One region of the Paraburkholderia nemoris genome, then DNA from elsewhere that is predicted to be linked to it. Evidence: riboswitches for the same ligand, from Rfam matches in the RefSeq annotation. Region 1 holds a riboswitch; the other holds the start of a gene.
What was found. A riboswitch is a leader RNA that binds a small molecule or an ion and turns the genes downstream of it on or off. The one in region 1 is predicted to bind thiamine pyrophosphate.
Positions count from the first base shown of each region.

Region 2: it holds a riboswitch for thiamine pyrophosphate, as region 1 does, so the genes downstream of both, thiC (phosphomethylpyrimidine synthase ThiC) here and KHO33_RS27110 (FAD-dependent oxidoreductase) in region 1, are expected to answer to the same signal.

Region 1 covers NZ_CAJNBO010000019.1:73,515-88,710, reverse strand. The annotation lists gene KHO33_RS27115 (ABC transporter ATP-binding protein/permease) at 1-810, opposite strand, end outside; TPP riboswitch at 1,173-1,296, shown strand; gene KHO33_RS27110 (FAD-dependent oxidoreductase) at 1,526-2,656, shown strand; gene thiS (sulfur carrier protein ThiS) at 2,741-2,938, shown strand; gene KHO33_RS27100 (thiazole synthase) at 2,978-3,793, shown strand; gene thiE (thiamine phosphate synthase) at 3,790-4,893, shown strand; gene KHO33_RS27090 (ABC transporter ATP-binding protein) at 4,988-5,809, shown strand; gene mlaE (lipid asymmetry maintenance ABC transporter permease subunit MlaE) at 5,806-6,573, shown strand; gene mlaD (outer membrane lipid asymmetry maintenance protein MlaD) at 6,665-7,228, shown strand; gene KHO33_RS27075 (MlaA family lipoprotein) at 7,240-8,268, shown strand; gene KHO33_RS27070 (MlaC/ttg2D family ABC transporter substrate-binding protein) at 8,387-9,019, shown strand; gene KHO33_RS27065 (STAS domain-containing protein) at 9,016-9,321, shown strand; gene KHO33_RS27060 (ABC transporter ATP-binding protein) at 9,536-10,468, shown strand; gene KHO33_RS27055 (ABC transporter permease) at 10,465-11,220, shown strand; gene KHO33_RS27050 (BolA family protein) at 11,236-11,475, shown strand; gene murA (UDP-N-acetylglucosamine 1-carboxyvinyltransferase) at 11,494-12,849, shown strand; gene hisG (ATP phosphoribosyltransferase) at 12,846-13,541, shown strand; gene hisD (histidinol dehydrogenase) at 13,602-14,924, shown strand; gene hisC (histidinol-phosphate transaminase) at 15,107-15,196, shown strand, end outside.
Region 2 covers NZ_CAJNBO010000044.1:13,996-29,191, forward strand. The annotation lists gene KHO33_RS38090 (DUF1328 domain-containing protein) at 62-223, opposite strand; gene KHO33_RS38095 (DUF1328 domain-containing protein) at 333-509, opposite strand; gene KHO33_RS38100 (sensor histidine kinase) at 757-2,160, shown strand; gene KHO33_RS38105 (entericidin A/B family lipoprotein) at 2,396-2,530, shown strand; gene KHO33_RS38110 (DUF4397 domain-containing protein) at 2,743-3,537, opposite strand; gene KHO33_RS38115 (NADPH-dependent 2,4-dienoyl-CoA reductase) at 3,898-5,970, shown strand; gene KHO33_RS38120 (EamA family transporter) at 6,022-6,963, opposite strand; gene KHO33_RS38125 (pentapeptide MXKDX repeat protein) at 7,330-7,578, opposite strand; gene KHO33_RS38130 (molybdopterin-dependent oxidoreductase) at 7,706-8,509, opposite strand; gene KHO33_RS38135 (cytochrome b/b6 domain-containing protein) at 8,560-9,198, opposite strand; gene KHO33_RS38140 (DUF1223 domain-containing protein) at 9,244-10,074, opposite strand; gene KHO33_RS38145 (hypothetical protein) at 10,265-10,732, opposite strand; gene KHO33_RS38150 (GreA/GreB family elongation factor) at 11,261-11,671, shown strand; TPP riboswitch at 11,825-11,943, shown strand; gene thiC (phosphomethylpyrimidine synthase ThiC) at 12,026-13,957, shown strand; gene KHO33_RS38160 (glycine zipper 2TM domain-containing protein) at 14,237-14,449, shown strand; gene KHO33_RS38165 (hypothetical protein) at 14,609-15,112, shown strand.

The DNA.
Region 1 (15,196 bases):
CCACCAGTTGTCGCGGATGCGGCCGAACAGCGAGTGCGTGTTCTTCTTCTCAGTCTCCATGCCGTCGTAGAAGGCGATCTGCTCGGCGTTTTCACGCAGACGGATCAGGCCGAAACGGAAATCCGCCTCGACTTTCTGTGCCTGGTAATTGATCGACACGAGCGGATGGCCGACCTTCTGGATGATCACTGAGCCGACTACCGCGTACAGCGCTGCGGCCCACACCATATAGCCCGGAATCTGCACCGGCATGCCGCCGAGCGAAACGGTCAGCGCACCGGCCAGCGACCACAGGATCGTCATGAACGAGACCAGTGTGACGATCGTGGACAGCAGGTCGAGGGTCAGCGAAAGCGTGCTGGTGGCGAGCGATTGCAGGTCGTCGCTGATCCGCTGGTCGGGGTTGTCGGCGAGCCGGTCGCGTTCGATCCGGTAGAAAGCGCTGTCGTGCAGCCATTCGTTGAGATAACGCGTGGTCAGCCACTGGCGCCAGCGGAAGCCGAGCATCTGGCGTAGATAGCGGCCGTACACGGCAAGGATGATGAAGCCGAACGCGAGCCCCGAGAACACCATCAGCAGGTGCGGGAAATCGTGCACGTTTTTGGTTTGCAGCGCGTTGTAGAAGTCGGCGCTCCAGCGGTTCAGGCGCACGTTGATCCACACGATGAGCAGATTCATCACGACGATCGCGATGAGCAGCCCCCACGCCGTTTTTCGTTCTTCGGAAACCCAGTAAGGTTTGATCAGGCTCCATGCGGAGACTTTTTCGTCCGGCGGCAGCGCGGGGCTGGAAGCGGTATTCGGTGTCATGAGCATCCTGGTGAAGTGCTGGCCCGCGTCAGGCGGCCCCCAAGTCGGGCCGGCCCCACGGCGGGTTTGCGGTGCGTGCCCCGGGCGTCGTGCTCGACGAACGCACGTCCGGGTGAGCGACCGATTCTGGCGCGAAGCCCTTAAGTGAAAATTAATTTCCGCTCAGAGGTCCCGCCTCGATGCCGCTGGTGCGCGAGTGGCGAAGCATGTCGCCCGCGCGCCAGCGGCATCCGGTCCTGGCATTGTGCCAGAGCGCTGCATTCGGCCGTATTGATGAATCGAAAGATAGTGACGGATCAACGGCGTGTGACGGCAGAAGCCGTTGGTTTGCGGGCGCCGCGCCTTTTATGGTCTAATGACCTTCGACGAAACAGGGGTGCTTTGCCCACAGGCAGCGTGATTTTCACGCAGCGGCGGCGAGGCTGAGAGAGACCCTTTGCACCCGATCCGGGTAATACCGGCGCGGGAAGTTTCCGGAAGCAGTCAGTCTTCCATTCCCCGCCGGGCGGCGTCCGTCATTGGACGTGCATTTTGCCCGGCCGGCCTCACCCGCCGGTTTCGTCCTGGGTACGTGCGTTTTTTTGCCGTACGGAAAGGATTCGATGACCGCCTATTCTTCAGACATGTGTTTTGCTCTTCACGGCGTTTTTGTCGGTTGTGTCGGCGCGCCGGGCTGTTTTAGCGTTGCTTGCCGTTGTGACCCGGAGCGCACGCGATGAATTGTTTAGCTCAACCCGATTTCGCCGTGCTCGGCGGTGGGCTGTGCGGGCGTCTCGTCGCGTGGCGCCTCGCCGGTGAAGGGCATCGCGTGGCGCTCTATGAGCGCGGCGACGTCGCAGGTACGCAATCCGCGGCCTGGGTCGCCGCCGCCATGCTGGCGCCGCTCGCCGAAGCCGCCAGTGCCGAACTGCTGATCACCCGTCTGGGCGCAAGTTCGCTCGACACCTGGCCGCGCGTGCTGGCCGAATTGCCCGAACCGGTGTTCTTCCAGCGCAATGGCACGCTAGTCGTATGGCATCACGCCGATCGCACCGAAGCGCCACTGTTCGAACGCCGGGTGCGCTCGAACGCGCCTGCTGAATTGCTCGACGGCGGCTTCGTGACGCTGGCGGGCGCTCAGGTCGGCACCGCCGAGCCCGCATTGGCAGGCCGCTTCAACCAGGGCTGGCTGCTGCCGCGCGAAGGCCAACTGGATAACCGTCAGGTGCTGACCGCGCTCGCCGCGGGCCTCGCTGAGCGTGGTGTCGAAACACACTGGAACACGCCGGTCGACGATCATGCGCTGCCGTCCGCCCGCATCACGATCGACTGCCGCGGTTTGGGCGCGAAGTCGGTGCTGCCCACGTTGCGAGGCATTCGCGGCGAAGTCGCGCGCGTGCATGCGCCCGGTATCAAGCTGACGCGGCCGGTGCGCCTGCTGCATCCGCGCTACCCGCTGTATATCGCGCCGAAGCAGGACGATCTCTACGTGATCGGCGCCACCGAAGTGGAAGGCGAGGACATGTCGCCGGTCAGCGTGCGCTCGGCGCTCGAGTTGCTGAGCGCGGCGTTTTCCGTGCATCCCGGCTTCGGCGAAGCCCGCATCCTCGAACTGAATTCGCAGTGCCGCCCGACTTTGCCGGACCACCGTCCGGCCCTGCTGTGGGATGGCGCGCAGACATTGCGCGTGAACGGCCTGTACCGGCACGGCTACATGATCGTGCCCGAAGTCGCCGACGAAGCCGTGCGCTTCGCCGCCGCGCTGCTCGACGGCCGCATCGGCGACGCCGATGCTTTCGCCGACTGGCAAAATGCCGCGCGCTGGAGCGAGCTGTTTCAACTGGACGCCACGCGGGAGCCGGCATGAGCGTTGCGCGGCTGCTGGCGAAATAACCGCAGGCAAAACAGGCGCAGGCCGCTGCCTCAATCGATTGAACCGTATTCGAACACCATGGACATTCATATCAATCAGAAGCCGTTGTCGTTGCCCGAAGGCGCGACTGTCGCCGATGCGCTCGCCGCGTTCGGCGCGCGTCCGCCGTTCGCGGTCGCGCTGAACGGCGATTTCGTCGCACGCACCCAGCATGCGGCGCGCGCGCTGCAGCCGGGCGACAAGCTCGATGTCGTGCAACCCGTGGCCGGCGGTTAAGCCCCGCGCCACGCCTTGCCGGAGACCAGGTTTATGCAAATGACTGCCCCCCAAACCGCCGACGCGCTCACGCTCTACGGCCAGACTTTCGCGAGCCGCGTGCTGCTCGGCACCTCGCGCTATCCATCGCTGCAATCGCTGTCCGATTCGATCGACGCCGCGCAGCCCGGCATGGTGACCGTCGCGCTGCGCCGGCAGATGAACGAAGGCGGCGCCGAAGCCGGTTTCTTCGACCTGCTCAAGCGCCACGGCGTGCCGCTGCTGCCCAATACCGCCGGCTGCCTGACTGTCGGCGAGGCGGTGACGACCGCGCATATGGCGCGCGAAATCTTCGAAACCGAGTGGATCAAGCTTGAACTGATTGGCGACGACTACACGTTGCAGCCTGATCCGGTTGGCCTGATCGAAGCGGCCACGCAGCTGATCAAGGACGGCTTCAAGGTCCTGCCGTATTGCACTGAAGATCTCGTGATCGGCCGCCGCCTACTTGATGCGGGCTGCGAGGCGCTGATGCCGTGGGGCGCGCCAATCGGTACCGGCAAGGGTGTGATCAATCCGTACGGCCTGCGGGTCTTGCGTGAACGCTTGCCCGACGTGCCGCTGATCGTCGACGCCGGCCTCGGCGTGCCGTCGCACGCGGCGCAAGTGATGGAGTGGGGCTTCGACGGCGTGCTGCTGAACACCGCCGTTTCGCAGGCGACGCACCCCGACGCGATGGCGCGTGCCTTCGCGCTGGGCGTCGAAGCGGGCCGCCAGGCTTTTCTGGCGGGGCCGATGGCCGAGCGCGAAAGCGCGCACGCGAGCACGCCGGTAGTCGGCATGCCGTTCTGGCATCAAGACGGGAGCGCCGCATGACGCAAACTTTGCCTTTGACTGGCCGCGACCTTTTCTGGCCGCCTGCTGACGAACTTACCGAAGCCGCCGAGCGAATCCGCGCCCGCCTGGGCGAGTGGCCGCCGACGCACGCGCCGTGGCGCATCTGCCTGACCGCGCCGGACGAGCCGAACGGCGGCGACCTGATCATCGTCGCCGACGCGCAGCAGCATGGCGAGCAGGTGGCGCGCTGGCAGGTGCAGGGCGCAGGCGTGATCGTCGCTGCCGAGAACGCGGCGACGCTGCATCTGGGCGGCGAGAAATACAGTCTGGAAGGTCATCTGGCGGAAGACTGGATTTCCGCGCTGGCGGCGTTTCTGGATTGCGGCTTCGATCCGCACGACGCGCTGGTCCTGGCGTTGGCGTGGCGCGACGGCGACGAAATCAAAGCGGAAGACGCCTTTCCGGCCGATATCGCGCACTTCCCACGCCTCGCCGGTCTGCCGGCCGCGCCGGCGCAAGCGTTCGCGCGTTGCCCTGACCGGCTCGGCCTGTACCCGGTGCTGCCGACCGCGGAGTGGGTCGAACGGGTGGTGGGCTTTGGCGTGAAAACGGTCCAGTTGCGCCGCAAGTCGGCTGAACCCGCCGACGAACTGAAGCGCGAAATCGCCCGCTGTGTGGCTGCGGGCCGTGAGCACGATGCCCAGGTTTTCATCAACGATCACTGGCAAGCCGCGCTGGAAGGGGGCGCTTACGGTGTCCACCTTGGGCAAGAAGACGTGCATACCGCCGATCTGTCGGCACTTGCCGCTGCCGGCGTCCGCCTCGGTCTGTCAACGCACGGTTTCTACGAGATTCTGAAAGCACTGCATTTCCGGCCAAGCTACATTGCGTTAGGCGCGGTGTTCCCGACCACCACCAAGGTCATGCCGACCGCGCCGCAGGGCCTCAAGCGTCTGGCGCGGTATGTCCGCCTGCTCGACGGCGTCGTGCCGCTGGTGGCGATCGGCGGGATCGATCTGCAGGTGCTGCCGGACGTGCTGGCGACGGGCGTGGGCTGCGCGGCCGTGGTGCGCGCCGTGACCGAAGCCGCCGACCCGGCTGTCGCTGTTTCTGCGCTGCAACATGCGTTTACGCAATAATCGTCAAGTTCAGTAAAGGGACAGGGCACCTCACGGCAGCATTTCCATGATGGCCCTATAATTCGGCCTTCCGTGTAAAAGGACTGTCAGTTTCGTGTCTTCCTCCCCCGAGACCTTACTCGAGCTGCGCGACGTCGACTTCGGTTATGGCGACCGGCTCGTCCTGTCGAACCTGAATCTGCGCTTCAAGCGCGGCCAGGTCGTCGCGGTTATGGGCGGCTCGGGTTGCGGCAAAACCACAGTGCTGCGCCTGATCGGCGGTCTGGTGCGCGCGCAGCGCGGCCAGATCCTGTTCCAGGGCCAGGACATCGGCGCACAAACGCGCGACGGCCTCTACGCGCTGCGCCGCAAGATGGGCATGCTGTTCCAGTTCGGCGCGCTGTTTACCGACATGTCGGTGTTCGAAAATGTCGCTTTTGCGCTGCGTGAGCACACCGACCTTCCCGAAGAACTGATCCGCGACCTCGTGTTGATGAAGCTCAACGCGGTCGGCTTGCGCGGCGCGCGCGACCTCGCGCCGTCGGAGATTTCGGGTGGTATGGCGCGGCGGGTGGCGCTTGCCCGGGCGATTGCGCTCGACCCCGAGTTGATGATGTACGACGAGCCGTTCGCCGGCCTCGATCCGATCTCGCTCGGCATTACGGCGAACCTGATTCGCGCGCTGAATCAGGCACTTGGCGCGACGTCGATCCTGGTCACGCACGACGTGCCGGAATCGTTCGCGATCGCCGATTACGTCTATTTCCTTGCCAATGGCGGGGTGCATGCCGAAGGCACGCCGGCTGAGCTGCGCGCGTCGACCGATCCTACGGTGCGCCAGTTCATCGACGGCGCGCCTGATGGCCCGTTCAAATTCCACTATCCCAGCAAGACGCCGCTCGCGGCGGATTTCGGTATCGGCGGAGGTCAGTCATGATCAGCGCGCTTGGTCGCTCGGTACTCGACGGGCTGGGAACGGCCGGCTACGCCACGCGGTTCTTCTTCCGGCTGCTGCTCGAGTTTTTCCCGTTGCTGCGCCGGCCGCGCCTTGTCACGAAGCAGATCCACTTCGTAGGTAATTATTCGCTGGTGATCATCGCCGTGTCGGGGCTGTTCGTCGGCTTCGTGCTCGGCTTGCAGGGCTATTACACGCTGAACCGTTACGGTTCCGAACAGGCGTTGGGTCTGCTGGTCGCGCTTTCGCTGGTGCGCGAACTCGGGCCGGTGGTCACTGCGCTCCTGTTTGCGGGCCGCGCCGGCACGTCGCTCACGGCCGAAATCGGTTTGATGAAGGCGGGCGAGCAATTGACCGCGATGGAAATGATGGCGGTGGACCCGGTCAAGGTCGTTGTCGCGCCGCGCTTGTGGGCGGGCATTATTTCCATGCCGATCCTCGCCGCGATTTTCAGCGCGGTCGGCGTGTTCGGCGGTTATGTGGTGGGTGTGCTGCTGATCGGCGTCGATGCCGGCGCGTTCTGGTCGCAGATGCAAGGCGGCGTCGATGTCTGGCGCGACGTGGGCGCCGGGGTCATCAAGAGTGTGGTGTTCGGCCTCGCGGTGACCTTTGTGGCGCTGTTTCAGGGCTACGAAGCCAAGCCGACGCCGGAAGGCGTGTCGCGCGCCACGACCAAGACGGTCGTGTACGCGTCGCTTGCGGTGCTCGGCCTCGATTTTCTGTTGACCGCACTGATGTTCAGCTAAAACTGCGCTGCACGTTTTCGCTCGGCGGGCGCGCCTAGGTTTGCGCGTGACGGGAGCGGGAGCAGCGTGGCGGATTCACTTTGGGATGACGATGAAAAAGACTGCTCTCGACTTCTGGGTCGGCCTGTTCGTGGTGTTGGGTTTCGTGGCGTTGCTGTTTCTCGCGCTGAAGGCCGGCAACATGAGCTCGTTGTCGTTTCAGGCAACGTACCCGGTCAAGCTCAAGTTCGACAATATCGGCGGACTGAAGGCGCGCGCACCGGTGAAGAGCGCGGGCGTGACGGTTGGCCGGGTTGCCTCGATCGGCTTTGACAGCAATGCTTATCAGGCTGTCGTCACGATCGATATCGACAAGCAATACCCGTTTCCGAAAGACACGTCGGCGAAGATCCTGACCTCGGGTCTGCTGGGCGAGCAATACATCGGGCTCGAACCCGGTGGCGATAGCGAGATGCTTAAAGCGGGTGACACGATCTCAATGACACAATCAGCGATCGTGCTGGAAAACCTGATCGGACAATTCCTGTATAGCAAGGCCGCGGACTCGGGCGCATCCAAGCCGGGCGCGGGTTCGGCCACACCTGGGGCCGCCCCTGCCACGGCGCCCGCGTCGGCGGCGCCGACTCCGCCCGCCTCTGGTGCGGCCGGTCAATAAGGAGAATAAAAATGCAGACCCTACGCAAACGAGGCGTGCGCGCCGTCCAGATGGCGACGTTCGCGCTCGCGACCGCTACGCTCGTCGGCTGCTCGACCGTGCAGACGCCGACCAAGGGCGATCCGCTCGAGGGCTTGAACCGCACCATCTTCACCGTCAACGACAAGCTCGACCAGTACGCGCTGAAGCCGGTCGCGAAGGGCTACGTCTTCATCACGCCGCAGCCGGTGCGCGACAGCGTCACCAACTTCTTCTCGAATATCGGCGACGTCTACATCGCGGCAAACAATCTGCTGCAGTTGAAGATCGCCGACGGCGTCGAAGACATCATGCGGATCGTGATCAATACGGTGTTCGGCGTCGGCGGTCTATTCGACGTGGCGACGCTTGCCAAGCTGCCCAAGCACGACAACGACCTCGGCCTGACGCTCGGTCACTACGGCGTGCCGGCGGGTCCGTACCTCGTGCTGCCGCTGTTCGGGCCGAGCACGCTGCGCGACGCGGTTGGTTCGATCGGCAATTACTATGTGAATCCGCTCAGCTACATTCATCCGGATGGCCTGAGCTGGGCGCTGTACGGCCTGAACGTGGTCAACACGCGCGCGAATCTGCTGAACGCGGGCGACGTGCTGGAAGGCGCTGCGCTGGATAAGTATTCGTTCGTGCGTAATGCGTACCTGCAGCGCCGCCAGTATCTGCTGTCGGATGGCAAGCAGTCGCAGTCGCTGCCGAATTACGGCGACGAAGCACCGCTGCCGAAGTACGACGACGTCGATAGCGGCGCGGCTGCGGGCACGCAGGGTGCTGCCGCGAAAGCATCGGCTGCGTCCGGTGCGGCTGCCGCAACGCCGCCGCAAGCTGCTTCGGCGGCTGGCGCAACCACGGGCGCAACCGGCACGGCGGCTGCACCTGAAGCCGCTTCGGGCAGTTCCGAAACGCCGCCGCTCGACCTGAACGGCGGTCCGGAAACGACGCAGATTCCGGCCGGCCAACTGGTTCCGCCGACGCGTTTCAACTTCCCGTCATTCAAATTGCGTTGATCGTGCGGCCGTAACACCTCGATACGACTCTCGCAGTTTGCGCATGGATTGCTGCTGAACTCGCGTGTTAATGTCGGCTCAAACGGTTGCACTATTTTTAAGGCAAGCAAGGTTCGATATGAAAAAACTATTCCTGATTCCGTTGTTCGCAGCGCTGTTCTCGTTCGCCAGTGCCGGTGCATCGGCGCAAGCGGTGGACTCCAATTCGCCGGACGGCCTGATCAAGACCGTCACGCAGCAGGTGATCGACGCGGTGCGCGCCGACAAGTCGATCCAGCAAGGCGACATTTCGCACATCACCCAGCTCGTCAACGAAAAGATCCTGCCGTACACCGATTTCCGCCGCACCACACAACTGGCGATGGGCCGCAACTGGCGCACCGCGACGCCGGAGCAGCAAAACGCCGTGGTCGAGCAGTTCAAGATGCTGCTGATCCGCACGTATTCGGGCGCGTTGGCACAGGTGCGCGACCAGCAGATCCAGTACAAGCCGTTCCGTATGAACCCGGACGACACCGACACGGTGGTGCGCTCGGTGGTGATGAACAACGGCTCGCCGATCGAACTCGACTACCGTCTGTACAAGACGCCGAACGGCTGGCGCGTGTATGACATCAACGTGCTCGGCGCGTGGCTGATCCAGGCGTATCAGCAACAGTTCAACGAGCAGATCCAGCAGAAGGGCGTGGACGGACTGATCCAGTTCCTCACGCAGCGTAACCAGCAACTCGCCGCGGGCAAGCAGTCGTGAGCGAAGTGCTGAACGCGGTCGTCGCAAGCCGCTTCGAAAGCGGCGCGACGCTGACCCACGAGAGCGCGAAAGCCGCGTTTGAGGCGGGTTTGCAGCGGATCGCTGCGGGCGCGACCGGCGTGGATTGCGCGCCGCTCGCGCAATTCGACTCGTCCGCTCTGGCCGTCCTGCTCGCGTGGGAGCGTGCCGCCCAGGCGCGCGGCACCGCGTTTGAGATCGTCAACCTGCCGGCTGGTCTCGCCAGCCTCGCACAAGCCTACGGCGTCGATACCCTGTTATGTCGACCGGAGTTAGCGCTTTAGCGGTTACTCCGGTCCCATGCTGCTTGCAGCGCGCGCGACATTGACGCTCCCCTAGCGTCACTTCCAATCGCCCCGGCCGAGCCGGGGCTGCCGATTTTTGCCCTATAATCAAACGTTTTTCGGGGCATATAACCGGCCCCAATTTCGTCCCTTCCAGCACTTTTGCGCCCCCTCGGGGCTCCTTTAGGCGCCGCGACGCACGCGGCCCACAGTCATGTCAGCCATAGAAATTCGTAACGTCAAGAAGCGCTACAAGGATTTGCAGGCGCTCAAGGGCGTCAGCCTCACGGTGGAAGAAGGCGAGTTCTTCGGACTGCTCGGTCCGAACGGTGCGGGCAAGACAACGCTCATCAGCATACTTGCGGGTCTCGCGCGCGCCGATGAAGGCAGCATCGCGGTACGTGGCCATGACGTAGTCAGCGATTTCCGCGACGCGCGCCGCGCGCTCGGCGTGGTGCCGCAGGAGCTCGTGTTCGATCCCTTCTTCACGGTGCGCGAAACCTTGCGCATCCAGTCCGGCTACTACGGGCTGCGCAACAACGACGCGTGGATCGACGAGATCATGGCCAATCTCGACCTCACCGAGAAGGCCGACGCCAATATGCGCGCGCTGTCGGGCGGCATGAAGCGCCGCGTGCTCGTGGCGCAGGCGCTGGTGCACCGGCCACCGGTGATCGTGCTGGATGAGCCGACCGCGGGCGTCGACGTCGAGTTGCGTCAAACCTTGTGGAAATTCATCTCGCGCCTGAATCGCGAAGGCCACACGATCGTGCTGACCACGCACTATCTGGAAGAAGCCGAATCGCTGTGCGACCGCATCGCGATGTTGCGGCGCGGTGAGGTCGTCGCGCTCGAGCGCACCAGCACGCTGCTGCAGCGCTTTGCCGGCATGCAACTGTTCCTGCGCTTTACGCAAGGTGTGTTGCCGGCCGAGTTGCGTCCGCTCGAAGTGGAAAGCGGCGCGGGCAACGGCAATGGCCGACAGCATCTGCTGCGGCTCGCGAGCTATGACGACGTCGAGCGGATTCTCGCGCAGTGCCGCGCAGCGGGCTGCGCATTCGAAGAAATCGAGGTCCGTAAAGCCGACCTCGAAGATGTGTTCGTTCAGGTGATGAACGGTCCGGAAGTGATCGAGGGGCTGGCATGAGCGGCTTTCGCACGCTGTTTTACAAGGAAATCCTGCGTTTCTGGAAGGTGTCGTTCCAGACCGTGCTGGCGCCGGTCATCACCGCGCTGCTGTATCTGACGATTTTCGGCCACGCGTTGCGCGGTCACGTTCAGGTCTACCCGGGCGTGGAGTACACGAGCTTTCTGATTCCGGGTCTCGTGATGATGAGCGTGCTGCAGAACGCCTTTGCGAATAGCTCGTCCTCGCTGATCCAGTCGAAGATCACGGGCAACCTGGTGTTCGTGCTGCTGCCGCCGTTGTCGCACTACGAGATGTTCGGCGCGTATGTGCTCGCTGCCGTAGCCCGTGGTCTTGCGGTCGGCTTCGGCGTGTTCATCGTGACGATCTGGTTCGTGCCGGTCAGCTTCAGCGCGCCGCTTTACATCGTCGCGTTCGCGATTTTCGGCGCGGCGATCCTGGGCACACTCGGTTTGATCGCCGGCATCTGGGCCGAAAAGTTCGATCAGCTTGCCGCGTTTCAAAACTTTCTGATTATGCCGCTCACGTTCCTCTCGGGCGTGTTCTACTCGACGCATACGCTGCCACCGGTGTGGCGCGAAGTGTCGCGGCTCAATCCCTTTTTCTACATGATCGACGGCTTTCGCTACGGTTTCTTCGGGATGTCGGATATCAATCCGCTCGTGAGCCTTGCGATCGTTGCCGGTTTCTTTGTGGTGCTGGCCGTGGTGGCGATGCGCATGCTCGCCTCCGGCTACAAACTGCGCCACTGATCAGGAGCATCTCTCATGTTGCCGACTCCCGAACAGGTCAAGCAATACATCGCGGCTGGGCTCGCTTGCCAGCATCTCGAAGTCGAAGGCGACGGTCAGCATTTCTTTGCGACCATCGTTGCCGAGAGCTTCGAAGGCAAGCGTTTGATCCAGCGCCATCAACTCGTGTATGCGGCGCTCGGCGACCGCATGCGCGAAGAAATCCACGCGCTCAGCATGAAGACGCTGACGCCCGCCGAATGGCAGAACGCGTAATCTGGAAATTTAGTGCGAATTACTCAAGAAGGGCGCGACGCCGGTAGCGGCGCGTCGAACACAGTCAAAGCGGGCCCGGCTGAAGTCCGGGTCAATCAGGAACTGACAGGCATGGATAAACTCGTCATTGAAGGTGGCTACCCGCTGTCGGGTGAAGTCGTCGTCTCAGGTGCCAAGAACGCGGCGTTGCCGATCCTGTGCGCGAGTCTGCTTAGCGCGGAGCCGGTGCATCTGGAGAACGTGCCCGACCTGCAGGACGTGCGCACGATGCTCAAGCTGCTTGGCCAGATGGGCGTGCAGATCGAGAGCGGCGAGGGCCGCGTGTCGCTGGATGCGTCGAAGGTCGATAACCTCGTCGCGCCGTACGAAATGGTTAAGACCATGCGTGCGTCGATCCTCGTGCTTGGCCCGCTGGTCGCGCGCTTCGGTCACGCTCGCGTGTCGCTGCCGGGCGGCTGCGCAATCGGCGCGCGTCCGGTGGATCAGCACATCAAGGGCCTGCAGGCCATGGGTGCCGAGATCACGATCGAGCACGGCTTCATCGAAGCGCGTGCGAAGCGTCTGAAGGGCGCGCGCATCGTGACCGACATGATCACAGTGACGGGCACCGAAAACCTGCTGATGGCAGCGGTGCTGGCTGAGGGCGAAACGGTCATCGAGAACGCCGCGCGTGAGCCGGAAGTGGGCGACCTCGCGCATCTGCTGGTCGAGATGGGCGCAAAGATCGAGGGTATCGGCACTGACCGTCTGGTGATCCAGGGCGTCGACAAGCTGCATGGTGCAAAGCACACGGTGATTCCGGATCGTATCGAAGCCGGGACGTTCCTGTGCGCGGTCGCGGCTGCCGGCGGCGATGTGACGTTGCGTAAAGTACGTCCGCTCATTCTGGAAGCCGTCACCGAGAAGCTGCGCGAAGCCGGCGTCACGATCGAAGAGGGCGACGACTGGATGCGTGTGCGCATGGACAAGCGTCCGAGCGCGGTGAGCTTCCGCACGTCCGAATATCCGGCTTTCCCGACCGACATGCAGGCGCAGTTCATGGCGCTCAACACGCTTGCGGACGGCACCTCGCAAGTCGTCGAGACGATCTTCGAGAACCGCTACATGCACGTGCAGGAGTTGAACCGCCTCGGCGCGAACATCACGATCGACGGCAACACCGCGCTCGTGACCGGTGTCGAGAAGCTGTCCGGCGCGAAGGTCATGGCGACCGACCTGCGTGCGTCGGCGAGCCTCGTTATCGCCGCGCTGCGTGCCGAAGGTGAAACGCTGATCGACCGTATCTATCACCTGGATCGTGGTTACGACCGGATGGAGACCAAGCTCAACGCCATCGGCGCCAAGGTGCGCCGTATCTCGGGGAGCGAGGCATGAGCTCGATGCCGCAAACGTCGTCGTCGCCGGCTGTGAGCGCACCGCTCACGCTGGCTTTGTCGAAAGGGCGTATCTTCGAAGAGACGCTGCCGCTGCTCGCCGCAGCCGGCATTGAAGTCGCCGAAGATCCGGAAACCTCGCGCAAGCTGATTCTGCCGACTACCGACGCGAACGTGCGCGTGATCATCGTGCGCGCCACGGACGTGCCGACCTACGTCGAATACGGCGCAGCCGACTTCGGCGTGGCCGGCAAGGACGTGTTGCTCGAGCACGGCGGCAGCGGGCTGTATCAGCCGGTCGACCTGGATATCGCGCGTTGCCGGATGTCGGTCGCGGTGGCGGCCGGTTTCGATTACGCGAACGCGGTGCGCCAGGGCGCACGTCTGCGCGTGGCGACCAAGTATGTGGAAACGGCACGTGAGCATTTTGCCGCCAAGGGCGTGCACGTCGACCTGATCAAGCTGTACGGTTCGATGGAACTGGCGCCGCTGGTCGGCCTCGCCGACGCAATCGTCGACCTGGTGAGCTCGGGCAATACCTTGCGCGCCAACAATCTTGTCGAGGTGGAAGAGATCATGCAGATTTCGTCGCGCCTCGTTGTGAACCAGGCCGCGCTGAAGCTCAAGCGCGCGGCGCTGCGGCCGATCCTCGATGCGTTCGAACGCGCGTCGAAGGCCGGTGCCGCGGCCTGAAAAGTTTGACCACGCTCGTTTGACCACGCTTTAGCGCGCCTTACCGAAACGGATACCCGTATGTCTATCAAGATTCGCAAACTCGATTCCAGCGCTCCCGACTTCCAGAAGTCGCTGCACGCGGTGCTCGCGTTCGAGGCGAGCGAAGACGAAGCAATCGAGCGCTCGGTCGCGCAGATTCTGAACGACGTGAAGACACGCGGCGACGCTGCGGTGCTCGAGTACACGAACCGCTTCGACCGCGTCGAGGCGAAGAGCGTCGCGGCACTCGAGTTGCCGATGTCCGAACTGGAAGCGGCGCTCGAGGGCCTGGAGCCGAAGCGCCGTGCGGCGCTCGAGGCAGCGGCGGCGCGCGTGCGCGGTTACCACGAGAAGCAGAAGATCGAGTGCGGCAGCCATAGCTGGCAGTACACGGAAGCCGACGGCACCGTGCTCGGCCAGAAGGTCACGCCGCTGGATCGCGCGGGTATCTATGTGCCGGGTGGCAAGGCGGCGTATCCGTCGTCGGTGCTGATGAACGCGATTCCGGCGCGGGTGGCCGGTGTGCGCGAAATCGTCATGGTCGTGCCCACGCCGGACGGCGTGAAGAATCCGCTGGTGCTGGCGGCCGCCTTGCTGGGCGGCGTGGATCGCGTGTTCACGATCGGCGGCGCGCAGGCGGTGGGCGCACTGGCGTACGGCACGGAAACGGTGCCCGCGGTGGACAAGATCTGTGGCCCCGGCAATGCCTATGTCGCGTCGGCCAAGCGCCGGGTGTTCGGCACGGTCGGCATCGACATGATCGCCGGGCCGTCGGAAATTCTCGTGCTGTGCGACGGCACGACGGACCCGCGCTGGATCGCGATGGACCTGTTCTCGCAAGCCGAGCACGACGAACTCGCGCAATCCATCCTGCTGTGCCCCGACGATGCGTTCATCGCCCGCGTACGTGACGCGATCAACGAACTGCTGCCGACCATGCCGCGCCAGGACGTGATCCGCGCGTCGCTCGAAGGCCGCGGCGCGTTGATCAAGGTGCGCGATATGGCCGAAGCCTGCGCTATCGCCAACGACATCGCCCCGGAACACCTCGAAATCTCCGCGCTGGAACCGCATCAATGGGGCCAGCTGATCCGCCATGCCGGCGCGATCTTCCTCGGCCGCTACACCAGTGAAAGTCTCGGCGACTACTGCGCGGGGCCGAATCACGTGCTGCCTACGTCGCGTACCGCACGGTTCTCGTCACCGCTGGGCGTCTACGATTTCTTCAAGCGTTCGAGCGTGATCGAGGTCAGTGCGGAAGGCGCACAGACGCTTGGCGAGATCGCCGCCGAGCTCGCGTACGGTGAAGGCCTGCAGGCGCATGCCCGCAGCGCCGAATACCGGATGCGGCAGAACGGCTAAGCGCGGCTGACCGCGGCGGGCCGGAATACGGAGCAGACGGGCATCGAACCGGTGTCCGCGAACTCTGCCGACGGATTACGCGCGGTTTCCCGTTAAATAACGACAATACAGACCAACCTGGGGCAGTCCGCAAGCCGCCGATTCCCGGCCGGCGTATCCCGTGCGGCCCGGTCCACTGACTTATGACGACACCTCAAGACATCATCCGCCGCGACGTGCTCGCGATGACGAGCTACCCGGTTCCGGACGCCACGGGCTACATCAAGCTCGAT
Region 2 (15,196 bases), on a different contig from region 1:
GGGAACTGCGTATCCCGCACGAATCGCGCCTGATACGCCGGTTTAAGGAAGGCGCATTCGTCTACGTTCGGAATACGCCGAGCAGCAGCGTGACCACGAACACGACAAGGAAGATATAGAACAGGATCTTCGCGATTTCGGCCGCACCCGCGGCGATTCCGGTAAAACCGAACACGGCTGCGATGATCGCAATCACGAAAAAGACGATGGCATAGTGAAGCATGGCGACTCTCCTTGTTGGTATCTGCATCAAGAGACCCTGAGGCGAATCCGACGCGAACCGTTCCCTCACAATCAACGGGTACAGCACGCAAGCGCCTCATCGAACGGCGCTAATCGACGATCTTCTTCGTGACCACGAAGCCGAGCACGAGGAACACCACGCACAGAATCACGAACACGATAAACAGGAACTTTGCGATCGCCGCCGCGCCCGCGGCTACGCCGGTAAAGCCAAGCAGGCCGGCGATCACCGCCACGACGGCGAAGAACAATGCCCATTTCAACATGATGGCTTCCTCCAGAATCAGTCAATGAACGATCAGGTTCATCCTATCGGTCGTCGACGCCGGGCGCATTCCGACGTGCTCCGTTTTTCGTGTGAGAATCCGCTTACACGGGGTTACGGCAGCGTTACGCCGCCTGCTCCATCGTCGAGCCCTGCGGGCGTTACACTGATGCCCACCTCAGGAGCCAAAAGTGCTGAACGTGTCGAACACGCATAAATCAGGGGCCACCGTGCGGCTCAGCGACTGGATGCGCAATCGCAGTTGGGCCATTGCGATGACCGTGGCGATCGTCATCACGGTAGGCGGGCTCGTGATTCTCGAAACCGCGCGCCAACGCATCGCCGCTGAATACGAAACGGCACTCGAAGCGCGCGACGTCACGGTTCAATTGAGCACGCTCGCGAGCCAGCTATCCCGCTTAAGCGCCCACCAAAGCGATTTTCTTCTGACGAAGCAGGACTCATCCGCTCAAGGCTTTTGCGCGACCGCCGTGCAGATACGGCAGAACGAGCAGCAGCTAAGCCGGTTTTACCGCGGCGGCAAGGCGGACAGCCCCGAACTCGCGAGCTTCACCGAGATCGTCGCGCTGATCGACGCGCGCATCGGCACGGGCGCTGCTGCATTGCAACGCGCGACACCGCATTCGCTCGATCTCTCCGCCTGCGGCAGTGCCGGCGAGGCCAATCCGGCCGATGCCACGCTGGTCGACAGCACGCTCACGCTACTGCGCGACAACGAGGAGCGTCGCGCGCAGCACGCGCTCGACGCAAGCCGCGCCGACCAGCGTATCTCCACGCTATGCGCGGCGGCGCTGTCCGCGCTCAACATCGTGCTGTTCATCCTGCTGTTTCGCAATCTCGGCATCCAGATGAACCGGCAGGCGCGCGTGCAGCGTCAACTGATCACGCAACAGGAAGAGCTCGACCAGCTTGTCAACGAACGCACGCGTCAGCTCGAGGCGCTCGGCTGGCACTTGCAGGCCGTCAGCGAAAACGAAAAGACGCAGCTCGCGCGCGAACTGCACGACGAACTCGGCGCCATTCTGACTGCGAGCAAAATGGATGTGGCCTGGGCCAACCGCAAACTGAAGGACAGTGCCCCGGATATCTCCGAGAAACTCAAGCGCGCGCTCGCCAATCTCGACCAGGGCATTGCGCTGAAGCGCCGCATCATCGAAGACATGCGGCCCACCGTGCTGGCGAACTTCGGCCTCGTCACCGCGTTGCGCACGCTTGCCGACGAAGCCGCGCAGCGCAACAACTGGACGCTCGAATTGCACTTGCCCGCCGACGATATCCAGCTCGACGAACAAACCGAAATCGCGCTCTTTCGCGTCGCGCAGGAGTCGCTCACGAACGCCGCCAAGTATGCACGGGCCTCGAAGGTTTCGATCGCCTTGGAGGTCGGCGACGGCGAGGTGGCGCTGCGGATCGCGGACAACGGCGTCGGCATCACGCCCGCCGATTTGCAGCGTACGCACACGCACGGGCTGCTCGGCATGCGCCAGCGGGTTGCCGCGCACGGCGGGCGCTTCGATATTCAGCGCGGCGTGCCGAACGGCACCGACATCCATGTGGTGATGCCGAGCGTCAGCACGGCTACGCCGTCAGTGGATCTGCCGCCATCGACCCCGTCGCGAACGGCGGTCTAGCAAGGCTTTGGCGAACATTGCGATGGCACGTGTAGGAGTGCGCCGACGCAAACACCGGAGCACGCCTACAACAAAATCGCAGCGCAACCGACAGCGCGGCCTCCGCCCTTTTTTTAACATGCAATCAGACCGGATCGACTGGCGTAAGCCCCGGTCGGACGACAGCTAGCCCGGCTAGCGCGTGCCGTACAGCATGGGCACGTCAACCGATGCATTCTCGACAAGGAGAACTTTCATGAATCGACTGATCGCTTTGCTTCTCATCGCAGGGACGGCTGCGCTCGCCGGTTGCAACACGATGGCGGGGGCTGGGCAGGATATTTCGAAGGGTGGCAATGCCATCACGAATTCGGCCGAACAAGCCAAGTAAGTTAGCGGCAACGCATCGACTGCGCGGCGCCTCACGGCGCCCTGCCATGCAGGAATTCCACAGCCCATCGCGGGAAACCGCGGTGGGCTTTTTTTATGGCCAGAGCCATAAACAGAGCGGCGCCCCACTTGCGTGGATCGCCGCTCTGCCCTCCCTGAGACTGTCGCTTATCGTATGTGCCGCATGCTATGCACGCATGCGGATTCGCGAGCTTATTGCCCCGTCAGCGTGTTCGTCAGCTCGATGCTCGGCGTGCCGGTGTTGCCGTTCTGTGCAATCAGCAGATGGATCTGCCCCGGCACGAGCTGGCTCAGCGCACCGGCGATCGGCACCGACGTCACCAGCCAGTCGGCGTTGTTCGACAGCGTGAAAGACGACGACTGGAAGATCGGCGTCTTGCTGCCCGCCACCGTCGCGATCAACACGTACTGGCCACCGGACACGTAGATCGAATCCTGGCCGCTTGCCGGCACCGCGTTCTTGAACGACACGCCCGCCATCGTCGGGCTGACATTGCTGATGTCAGTGCCGGTTGACTGAACCAGATACAGGTCGAGATTGGTCGCGTTAGCCGATGCGTTGAAGCCGCGCAGGCGCGCACTATTCGAGAGCAGCCCCTTGTCGAACGGATCGTCGATCAGGCCGATATCCGGCGCTGTCGCACCCGGCAGAGCCAGCACCGTGTATTCATGGCCCTTCGCCACATCGGGGAAGTTACCGCTCGCCAACGCGGTCGTCGTGCCGGTGTTCGAGTACGCGACGGAGGTCGAACCCGTGTTGATGTTGGTGAGGTTCGTCACGCCCTTATAGCTGATGTTCGTCTGTCCCGAGGGTGCGGTACCGTTCACGAGAAAGTCGACTGCCGGGCCGCCAGGAATTGCGTGGATGAAATGGATCTCCGGATTCGTCAGACCGAGTTCCTTGCCTACGTCGCTGCCGCTGCCACCGCACGCGGCGAGGACAGATGCAACAGCGGCCACAGCCGCCATGGTTCGGATCGTTTTCATTGTGTTCCACCTATATCGATGTTGGGCTCTCGAGCCGTTAATTTGCGAGCGCCCGGCCTCGGACATCGTGCCGGCTGGAAACCTTGTTCGTTGGTCGTTAGAACGGTTCCAGCCCGGCTCTCCGAAATGAAGCGCCCCCTCCCTATCCCTGCTGCACATCGCGCCCGTGGTGAGCGGTGTGGTCCGTGTCGATGGACGCCAGCATTCAGCAAAGCACGTGCCGCGGGTTCGATATGGGTTCCGGCGTCAGACGAATGGCTTACGGAGCAACGCGTTGCGCGGATTAGAATTTTTCCTCGGAGGGTTGGCACGTTTCGCGGTGTATTGTTCGCGCACAACCATACTTACACGGTCCCCTGCATGTCTTACCAACACTTACTCGCTGAACTCGACCTCGGCTTTACCCGCTTGCGCAATCGCGTGGTGATGGGTTCGATGCACACCGGCATGGAGGATCGTTTCTGGAATTACCCGAAACTGGCCGAGTATTTCCGTGAGCGCGCGAAAGGCGGCGTCGGCCTGATCATCACAGGCGGCATCTCGCCGAACCGGCAAGGCTGGCTGCTGCCCTTCGGCGGCACGCTGAACTCAGTGTTCGATCTGCGCAATCACCGCTTGCTGACCGGGGCCGTCCATGCCGAAGGCGGCAAGATCGCGTTGCAGATCCTGCACGCGGGCCGCTATGGGTATCAGCCGTTTGTCGTGTCCGCCTCGGCGCTCAAGTCGCCGATCTCGAAGTTCAAGCCGCGCGCGCTCACCGAAGCCGGGATCGCGCGGACCGTGCGCGACTATGCCCGCTGCGCGCGCCTCGCCCAGCGTGCCGGTTACGACGGCATCGAGATCATGGGCAGCGAAGGCTATCTGCTCAACCAGTTCCTCTGCCCGCGCACGAACCAGCGCACCGACCGCTATGGCGGCAGCATCGAGAACCGCATGCGGCTCGCGCGCGAGATTGTCGAGCGCGTGCGCGCGGTGTGCGGCGAACGCTTTATCGTGGTGTACCGGCTCTCGCTGATCGATCTGGTCGAAGGCGGCAACACGTGGGAAGAAACCGTGCAGGTCGCCCAGGCGCTCGAAGCTGCCGGCGTCACGATGTTCAACACGGGAATCGGCTGGCACGAAGCGCGGGTGCCAACCATCGTGACCTCGGTGCCGCGCGCCGCATTCGCCGCGTTGAGCGCGCGCTTGAAGGCCGCGGTCAAGGTGCCGGTGATCGTGTCGAACCGCATCAACACGCCCGAGGTCGCTGAAGAACTGCTCGCTCAGGGAACGGGCGATCTGGTGTCGATGGCAAGGCCGCTTCTCGCCGACCCCGAGTTCGTGCTGAAGACCGCCGAAGGACGCGCGCACGAAATCAATACCTGTATCGCCTGCAATCAGGCCTGCCTCGATCACACGTTCAAGAACCAGCGTGCAAGTTGTCTCGTCAATCCCCGTGCGGGACGCGAGACCGAGTTGATCTACCGGCCGATCGCAGGCCAGCAGGCCGCGCGCTCCGTGGCGGTAGTCGGCGCGGGTCCGGCGGGACTTTCCGCGGCGACCGTCGCGGCCTCGCGCGGGCATCGCGTGACCTTATTCGATGCGAGCGCAACGATCGGCGGCCAGTTCAATCTGGCGATGCGCGTGCCGGGCAAGGAAGAGTTCAGCGAAACGATCCGCTATTTTCAGAGCCAGTTGGAGCGGCATCGCGTCGACGTGCGGCTCGAGACGCGCGTCGACCCCGCCCTGCTCGCGGCAGGCGGTTACGACGATGTGATCATCGCCACGGGCATCGTGCCGCGGAACCCGGCGATCGCCGGTATTAACGGGCCTAACGTGCTGTCTTATGTGGATGTGCTGCGCGGTGCGGCGGTGGGACGCCGCGTGGCGGTGATCGGTGCGGGTGGGATCGGCTTCGACGTCAGCGAGTTTTTGCTGCATCGTTCCGGCGACCCTCTGCCCGTGCCGCGCGATACATGGCTCGACGAATGGGGTGTCGATCTTACGGTGCGGGAACGCGGCGGTTTGAAACCGCCGGCGCCGGCGCAGCCGGTCCGCGAGATCTGGTTGCTGCAGCGTAAGGCCGGCAAGCTCGGTATGGGGCTCGGCAAGACCTCCGGCTGGGTGCATCGCGCGACGCTGGCCAGGAACGGCGTGAAGATGCTCGGCGGCGTGTCGTACCAGGAGATCAGCGAACGCGGTTTGAAAATCGCGCGTGAAGGGCTCGAAGAATGGCTTGAAGTGGACACGATCGTCGTGTGCGCGGGACAGGAATCGTTGCGCGACCTGCATCCGGAGACGGCGGAACGTGCTGCGGATCGGACAAACGGCTCGAATGGCTCGAATGGTGCGAACGGTCCGCGCTATCACGTGATCGGCGGCGCAAAGGTCGCGACCGAACTGGATGCGAAACGCGCGATTCGCGAGGGTGCGGAGGTGGCGGCGGCGCTCTGAGCCACCGAGCCACTGAGCCAGTGGAGAGCGGAGGCGGCCGCGCCGCCCTCCTTAAGCGAGCCCCTTCTTCCGGTAATCGAACCAGAAAGACAGCCCCACGCTGGCCAGAATCACGATCGTCGCGATGACCGTCGAACGCGTTACCGGCTCGCCGAGCAACAACGCGCCGAGCGCCACCGCCACCACCGGATTCACGTACATACAGCTGCTGGCGATGATCGGACTCGTATGCCGGATCAGAAAGCCGTACGCGACGTAGGCGGTCATCGTCCCGACCAGCATCAGGTAGACGAAGGCCAGCACCGGCAGAAAATGCACTTCCATCATCCGCTCGCCCGACACCCAGGCGACCATCGTCGACATCGCGCCGCCGAGTCCGATCTGCAGCGACGTCGACAGAAACAGGTCCGACGGCAACTTCAGCCGCCCGGCCAGATGCGCGCCGCCGGCCCAGAAAAGCGCACCGCACAGGATCGCCAGACTGCCGCCCGCCGATCCCGGCGCAGTGTCGCCGTGACTCAGGATCGCTATGCCCACCAGCCCGAGGCCGACCGCGAACCACTCGCCCCTGCCGATCTTGCGCCCCGCCACCGCCGCGATCACCGTTGCGAACAGCGGCACGGTCGCGACCATCACGGCTGCGGTGCCGGTGCCGACCGTACGCATGCCGTAGGCCAGCATGCCGCTCGACAGGCCGACCAGCATCGTGCCGACAAGGCCGGCATTGCGGATTTCGCCCGCGCTCGGCCAGACCGGATTGCGGCGCGCCGCGAAGATGAAAAGCCCTATGCCGGCAAACAGATTGCGCAAGCCGGAAAGCAGCAAGGGCGGAAACGAACCCAGCGCTACGTGCACGGCGAGATACGTCGAACCCCATACGAGATAGACGACGGCGAGCGCGAGCGCGATCTGTCCATTGCGGGACTGCGGCAAACGGATCGGGAAACCACGCGGGAAACTACGTGAAAAGCGGCTGGGGAGTTGCGGCGCCATACGTTCAAACCGCCCATGCCGCTCGAGGTGCTGCGCCCCCGCTGAAGACCCTGTGACGGGATGGCGGACACCGCATCGGCGATGCGGTCTGACGGGCGAGGCTGGCGGACATGTCGGTGGAACGGAAGGACGATAGATGGCCAATGGGGCCACAACGCCGCGGCGATCGATGGAAATCGAGCCACGGCTGACACACGCCAAATGTTGGGCGCGCATCGCATTATGCAGTAAGCGCCCACCGCGTCGCCTGAAAGAATCGTAACTTTTTTGCGTGCTTGCAACAGAAAAGCCGGGGACGTATCCCCGGCTTTCGGCTCGCCTGCGACACCGGCGTTCAAACTATGCAACCGGCATCGCCGGCAACGCTCAGTTGGCCATGGCGCCCGAGGCTTCGTGCTTCATGCCCATCGCGTCGCTGCCCTTTTTCATCTTATCGTGCTTCATCGTGTTTTTCTTCATGCTGTCCTTCGACATGGTGTCTTTGGACATCGAATCCTTCGACATCGTGTCCTTCGACATTGCATCGTTGGACATCGCGCCGCTGGCCTGCGCGAACGCGGCGCCGCCGCTGGTCAGGAGGGCGACGGCCATTGCTGCGATTGCGAACTTTTTCATGGGATGACTCCGTTTTGTAGTGGATAAACCTGAACCGGCTTCTGGCTTCTACCTTGCGCCGGGTACTTCCGAAGCTTCTGCCGCCCGGGGTCGCGCGTCGGTCATTGCTCGCGCCGACCCGCGCGCGTCAGGAGCCTCCGAACCAGTTGTAGCCCTGGTCGACCCAATAGCCGCCGGGATACGTGTTAGTGACGAACATCTCGACGATGTGCTTCGGATTCTTGTAGCCGAGCTTGGTCGGCATGCGCAGCTTCATCGGGAAGCCGTACTTCGCGGGCAGGCGCTCGCCGTCGTATTCGAAGGTCAGGAGCGTTTGCGGATGCAGCGCGGTCGGCATGTCGATGCTTTCGTAGTAGTCGTCCGCGCATTTGAAGCCGACGTACTTCGCGCTCGTATCCGCGCCGATGCGCCGCAGAAAATCGGCAAACGGCGTGCCGCCCCAGCGGCCGATCGCGCTCCAGCCTTCCACGCAGATATGCCGCGTGATCTGCTCGGCATGCGGCAGCGCGTACAACTCGGGCAAGGTCCAGACGCGCTGACCGGTGACGAGGCCGCTGATCTTCAGCTTGTAGTCGGAGGGGTCGACATCGGGGACGTCGTCGATACCGTAGAACGCATTGAACGGAAACGGCCGCGTGATTTGCGCTTCCGTGTAGGTCGGCGCGAGCTGCTTCAGATCGAATAGTGCGGCCTGTGCGCGGTCGTTCAGGCGCGACACGGCCGTCAGGAATGCAGTGACCGAATCGTTGTCGGTGAGCGAGCAGCCCGTCAGCATCGACAGACCGCCGAGCGTCAGAAGCCGTTTGCCGAACAGGCGCCGCGACGGCATCGCGAGTTCGCGCCGGGCGTCGATCAGGATCGATTCGCGGTCGAGCTTGTTGTCAGGCATGGCGGCGAGCTTTCGATCGGGTTGTGTATTGGGTCTGGTCATGATTCGATGTCCTTAAGCTTTGCGTATCCGTTTATCCGTGTAGCCACGGCTTAGCGTCCACGCAACATCGCCAGCAGCGAGCGCGGTACGAGGGCCACCATCACCAGATGCACGGCAATAAACGCAGCCATCAGCGACATGGCGCAGAAGTGGACGATGCGCGCGTTGTCGTAGCCGCCCATCAACTCTCGCAGCAGCGGAAATTGCACCGACTTCCAGATCGCGAGACCCGAGAGCACCAGCACGATCAGATCGCAGACGACGAACAGATAGGCGAATTTCTGCACCGCGTTGTAGACGCGCAGATCGGCGTGCGAGAGCTTGCCGGTCAGCGCGGCGATGAAGTCGTGCAGCACGGCGCGCGGCGAGACCGGCAGGAACTTGCGCACGAAGCGCCCGCTGGCCAGATTCAGCGCGAGATACAGCAGACCGTTGAAGACCAGCAGCCACATCGCCGCGAAGTGCCATTGCAGCGCGCCGCCAAGCCAGCCGCCGAGCGTAATCGCAGGCGGAAACGTGAAGCCTTTGAAGATCGGCGAAGCGTCATAGATGCGCCAGCCGGACAGCATCATCAGGATGGCAGCGAGTGCGTTGAGCCAATGCGTGACGCGCACCCACACCGGATGAATCGTGCCGCTCTTCGGCATGACGGGCGGAGCGGTTTTGCTAAGAGCATGAGGCGTGGCCATGAGAATCTCCGATGAAACGGGAAGCGCCGCGGGGTCGTCGCGCGATCAATTGCAGGCGGCGAGCTCGCCCACTTGCAGCACGTCGCCGGTCGCGGCGTTTTCGACGAAGGCGACGACGCCGAAGTGGTCCGCCGGAGCATTCGCATCGGCATCGTCGATACGGATGTCGCGGCGGATTTGCGCGTTACCGGCAACCAGCGGCACGGGGCCGATCCATTGCCGCACGACGCGTTCGTGATGCAGCGTTGCGCCGCTGTTTTCCCCGGCCCTGACTTGCGAGTTCAACGCGTTCTGGTAGACCGCGACGTAGGCATTCAGCGGGGCCCTAGTGTCTGCCGCCTTGCTGGTGAATTGCGCATCGACATTGAAGGCGCCTTTCGCCTGAGGTTTCAGTTCAAGCACCACGTTCGCCTGCGCCGGTTCGGCGACGACCTGGCCGATGCGGCTCTGGAAACTGTCGTGTTGCGACCAGCTGCGCAGTTCGCGGCCCGATACGAAGATTTCAGGCGTATAGATGGTGTGGCCGCCGGCGAGGTCAGTGAGGGTTTGCTGACGTTCGGTAAAGCGATGCTGCGAGAAGCGGTCGGTCCAGCCGAGGCTATTCCAGTAGTCCACATGCAGCGCCAATGGCACGATGCTTTGGCTTGCGCCGCTGTTTTTCCACTGGCTCAACCAGTTGTCGGCCGGCGGGCAGCTGTTGCAGCCTTCGCTGCTGTAGAGCTCCACCAGCGCTACGCGGTGCGATGGGCTGTGCGACGCACACACGGCGCCGGCCGCGCTTGCAAGGCCGCTGGCGAAGAGGGTTGTCAGCGCTACGGCTAGCGCGATTGCGCGAGTGACATACCGATTGTCTCGGCGGGTTCGTGCGGTTTGCATGGCGTGCTCCATCAGGATCTGCACGTTTGTCGAACCACAAGCCCGCTTATGACAGCCGGTTTTGAATTTTTATTTTTGTCTGCGTTGTTCGCCTACGGTCGAGACCGTTCCATGCTGTTTATCCCCGCGGGGCGCGGCTTGTCTGTACGCTTGCGGGCGAACCGCCCCAAAGCGCCCCGCGGAAGGTGTCTCAGTCGTAACTCACGACAACCGTCACCCGGGTATCCTGCCCGGCATTCTTCGGTGCAAGCGACAACGCCCCGCCGTCGCGGCCAACCCGGTAGTGCCCATCGCTGGCTGCGCGAAATGCACGGCCATGGCTGTCGACAAAACGCTCAGTCAGAGCGTCGCCATTGCGCGCCGTCGCGCCGCTGTTCACCTGAAGCGCAACATCGGCGCCCGTCGCCACGCCCGGCGCGGCGCTAAAGGTCAGCGTGACCGCTGAACCCGACTGATCGAGCCGCGCGCCGCCGGCATTGACACGGGCCCCGGCGGGCGCCGCCGAAATCTCCAGTTGCGGTGCCACGATCGCGCCCGAAAAACTGATCGTTCCACCATTCGCAGCCACCGCCGGCAGTGGCGCTGCAACGAGCGCAACCAGCGTTGCCGTCGCCGCGACCACGCTGAGCCCCTCAAACCGCCCCATTCCCGTTTTCATCAGCATCTCTCCTTAAGCCGTCTCAAATCGCATCGCGCCTTTGACGCGCTGCCCGCCGCCGCTCACTCGGCTGGGCAACGGCCGCCCCTACAGGCGGATTAACGGCAGCGCGGCGACGGCCTTGAACGACTAAGTGCGATATCGACACGCCGCAACGCGTATCCACGGCACCTCCCGGCGGCGATTAAAGAGACGCCCGGCCCGTGCTAACATTCACCTTTCGATTGCGTCGACCGAGCTTCCCTCCCGACGCTCCCCAACACTTTTCGTACTCTGCCGGCTACCCCAATGCGCGTTCCGTTTTCCCGAGCCCTCACCCGTTTGCGCCCCCGCCGCGCAACCGGCTGCGCGCGCGCGGACATCGCGACGCCACACGCCGGCCAGCCGTCCCGAACGCTCCCGCTTCTCGCTGCCCGGCGCCCGATCTGACGCATTTCCCCTCCATTGCCGGGGCCGCGTCGTCGGGCTCCGGGCTGATCTCATCCGCACGCAGTCCCCTTACATGCAGATCGAATTGGAGAACCCGTCATGAAAAAGACGAAAACCTGTTACCTCACCGAACTCGACGTCGCCCGTCTTGAAAAGCACGCGGCCGCGCCCGGTGCCGACGCCAAATTGCAAGACATGCTCGACGACGTCCTGGAACGCGCCGTGATTGTCGAATCGCGCGACATCCCCGCGAACATCGTCACGATGAATTCGCAAGCCACGCTGGTCGATGAAACCAGTGGCGAGCAGATGACCTGGACCGTTGTCTATCCGCCCAACGCGGACTTCGCACACGGCCGCCTGAACGTGTTTTCGCCGGTCGGTCTTGCGCTGCTCGGCGCCAAACGTGGCGACCGCATCCGCTTCACACCGCCGAGCGGCACGGAGAAGGTACTGAAGCTCGAAAAAATCCTGTTTCAGCCCGAAGCCGCCGACGATTTCACGCTGTAAGCCCAAGCCATTCACGACGCAGAACGCTGCGCCGCATCATCCCCGGCAGCCCTATCACAATAAGAATAGTGCGTGGCTGACCGGCGTTATCTCCGACATCTGACTTTTTCAAGACGGGTTGCCAAGCAGCGCCCGGGCGGTGTATCGTGTGCGCTGCTAACGCGGGGGTCCTGCGTAGCGCGGAGGTTGGAGGTCCGTGTTGCGTGGGTGAGAAATACCCTTTGAACCTGATCTGGATAATGCCAGCGCAGGGAAGCGTACGGATTTCGCACCTGGTCTACCGTTTCATCTCTCGCGAATTCCGACAACTTCCGTCTCGTCTCCTGCTTAGCGGCCCCACATCAGGAGATATGCATGAACGCCAATCCGAAGTTCCTTTCCGCCGACGCCCACGTCGATGCCGCCGCTGTCGCGCCGCTGCCGAATTCCCGCAAGGTCTACGTGACCGGCTCGCGGCCCGATATCCGCGTGCCGATGCGCGAAATTTCCCAGGCGGATACGCCGGACAGCTTCGGCGGCGAGAAAAATCCGCCGGTCTTCGTCTACGATACGTCGGGCCCCTACTCCGATCCGGAAGCCAAGATCGACATCCGCGCCGGTCTGCCCGCGCTGCGTCAAGCCTGGATCGAAGAGCGCGGCGACACCGAAGCGCTGACGGGCCTTTCGAGCGACTTCAGCCGCGAACGCGCCGCCGATACCGCCACCGCCGATCTGCGTTTCAAAGGCCTGCATCGCACGCCGCGCCGCGCCATTGCCGGCAAAAACGTCTCGCAGATGCACTATGCGCGTCGCGGCATCATCACGCCGGAGATGGAATACATCGCGATTCGCGAGAACCAGCAACGCGCCGCGTATCTTGAGACCCTGAAGACGAGCGGTCCGAACGGCGAAAAGCTCGCCGCGATGATGGGCCGCCAGCATCCGGGCCAGGCGTTCGGCGCGAGCGCCTTCGGTCCCGACGGTCTGAAGGAAATCACCGCGGAATTCGTGCGCGAAGAAGTTGCGCGCGGCCGCGCGATCATTCCGAACAACATCAACCACCCGGAAAGCGAGCCGATGATCATCGGCCGTAACTTCCTCGTGAAGGTGAATGCGAACATCGGCAACTCGGCGGTGACCTCCTCCATCGGCGAAGAAGTCGACAAGATGACCTGGGCGATCCGCTGGGGCGGCGACACGGTGATGGATCTCTCCACCGGCAAGCACATTCACGAAACGCGCGAGTGGATCATCCGCAATTCGCCGGTGCCGATCGGCACGGTGCCGATTTATCAGGCTCTCGAAAAGGTCAACGGCAAGGCCGAAGATCTGACGTGGGAAATCTTCCGCGACACGCTGATCGAACAGGCCGAACAAGGCGTCGACTACTTCACGATTCACGCTGGCGTGCGTCTGCAATACGTGCCGCTGACGGCCAAGCGCATGACCGGTATCGTCTCGCGCGGCGGCTCGATCATGGCGAAGTGGTGCCTCGCACACCACAAGGAAAGTTTCCTGTACGAGCACTTCGAAGACATCTGCGAAATCATGAAGACGTATGACGTAGCCTTCTCGCTCGGCGACGGCCTGCGTCCCGGCTCGATCTACGATGCGAACGACGAAGCGCAACTCGGCGAGTTGAAGACGCTTGGCGAGCTCACGCAGATCGCGTGGAAGCACGACGTGCAAACGATGATCGAAGGCCCCGGCCACGTGCCGATGCAGTTGATCAAGGAGAACATGGACCTGCAACTGGAATGGTGTGACGAAGCACCGTTCTACACGCTGGGACCGTTGACGACCGACATCGCGCCGGGCTACGACCACATCACCTCGGGCATTGGCGCGGCGATGATCGGCTGGTTCGGCACGGCGATGCTCTGCTATGTCACGCCGAAGGAACACCTCGGGCTGCCGAACAAGGACGACGTCAAGACCGGCATCATCACGTACAAGCTCGCCGCGCACGCCGCCGATCTGGCGAAGGGCCATCCGGGCGCGCAGGTGCGTGACAACGCATTGTCGAAGGCGCGTTTCGAATTCCGTTGGGAAGACCAGTTCAATCTCGGTCTGGACCCGGACAAGGCACGCGAATTCCACGACGAAACCCTGCCGAAGGATTCGGCCAAGGTCGCGCATTTCTGTTCGATGTGCGGCCCGCACTTCTGCTCGATGAAGATCACGCAGGACGTGCGCGAATTCGCCGCGCAACAAGGTCTCTCCGACGACGACGCGCTGAAGAAAGGCATGGAAGTGAAGTCGATCGAGTTCATGAAGAAAGGCGCTGAAATCTATCAGCGGCAGTAAGGTAAGGATCGCGGGCGTGCGAGCGTGCGCCCGCCATTCGAAGCTTCTGCGTCACGCTATTGCAGCACCGAAGCCCGCCACTGGCGGGCTTTTGCGTTTCTGCGCGGGCGGGCACGCCGCATGCTGACAGAAGGGAAACATTTGATTACGAAACCGACACCTTGCTGACAAGCTCACACATCCGGATACGGGCTGCGGCGATAAGATCAAATGTAAGGACGGGGTGATTCATCCATTTCCACGAAGCATTGTCCAGACACAATGAATGGAGTGAGCATCATGAAATCGATTCGTCAACTCAGTACGTTCGCTGCGATCGTCGCGGTTGTCGCAAATCTTTCCGCGTGTGACAACATGACCACGCGGCAACGCGATACGGTGATCGGCGCGGGTGTGGGCGGCGCCGCAGGCGGACTGATCGGCGGCAATGCACTGTCGACGATTGGCGGTGCGGCTGCGGGCGGCATCATCGGTAATCAGGTGGGCAAGTAAGCGCAAATAAGACCGGCGCCCTGCTGGTGACTTCGCGAAATGCTTTGCAATGACGTGAAATACGCCGTTACGGTTTTGCAATCCTGTTGGCGCTGCGGCGGCGTAAGCTCAAGCCACTACGCCCCGGATGGCGGCGTGTGATGTAACCAGGAGCACGTCATGAAGTCCCCCGTCGTCAAGTCTCTTCGCGCAATCAGCCAGCGGCTGCCGCGCGGCTTGCCCCGTCTTTCCCAAACTGGTATCGCGCTGGCCGGCGTGGCCTGTGTGCTGACGCTGTCCGGCTGCTACTACCCGTACGGCTACTATCCGGGCTACTACCCGTATTACGCTTACGGCACCGTTCCAGCCAATGGCGTTCAGCAGGATGTCCCTGTGGGGACGGCTGGCGATTCGGCCACTTCGCAGCAGCAGGCGCAGGCTCAAGCAGCGCAGCAGGCGCGAGCCAATTCGCAATCCCAGCCGGCCACCTACGCGGTCGCTCAGCCGCCGCCGGTGTACGTTGCCCCCGCTTATCCCGCCTACTATCCGCCGCCGGTCTACCCGGCTTATCCGGCTTACTACGGCTATCCGGGCTGGTATGGCCCGTCGGTTTCAATCGGCGTCGGTTTCGGCTGCTGTTGGGGAGGCCACGGCGGCTGGGGTGGCCACGGTCACTGGCACTGAATCCCGCAGCCGGATCTTGCTGATCCGCTTTGACCGTCCCGTGCCCGCAACTATCGGTGCACGGGATGGACCCATGCCTCACGA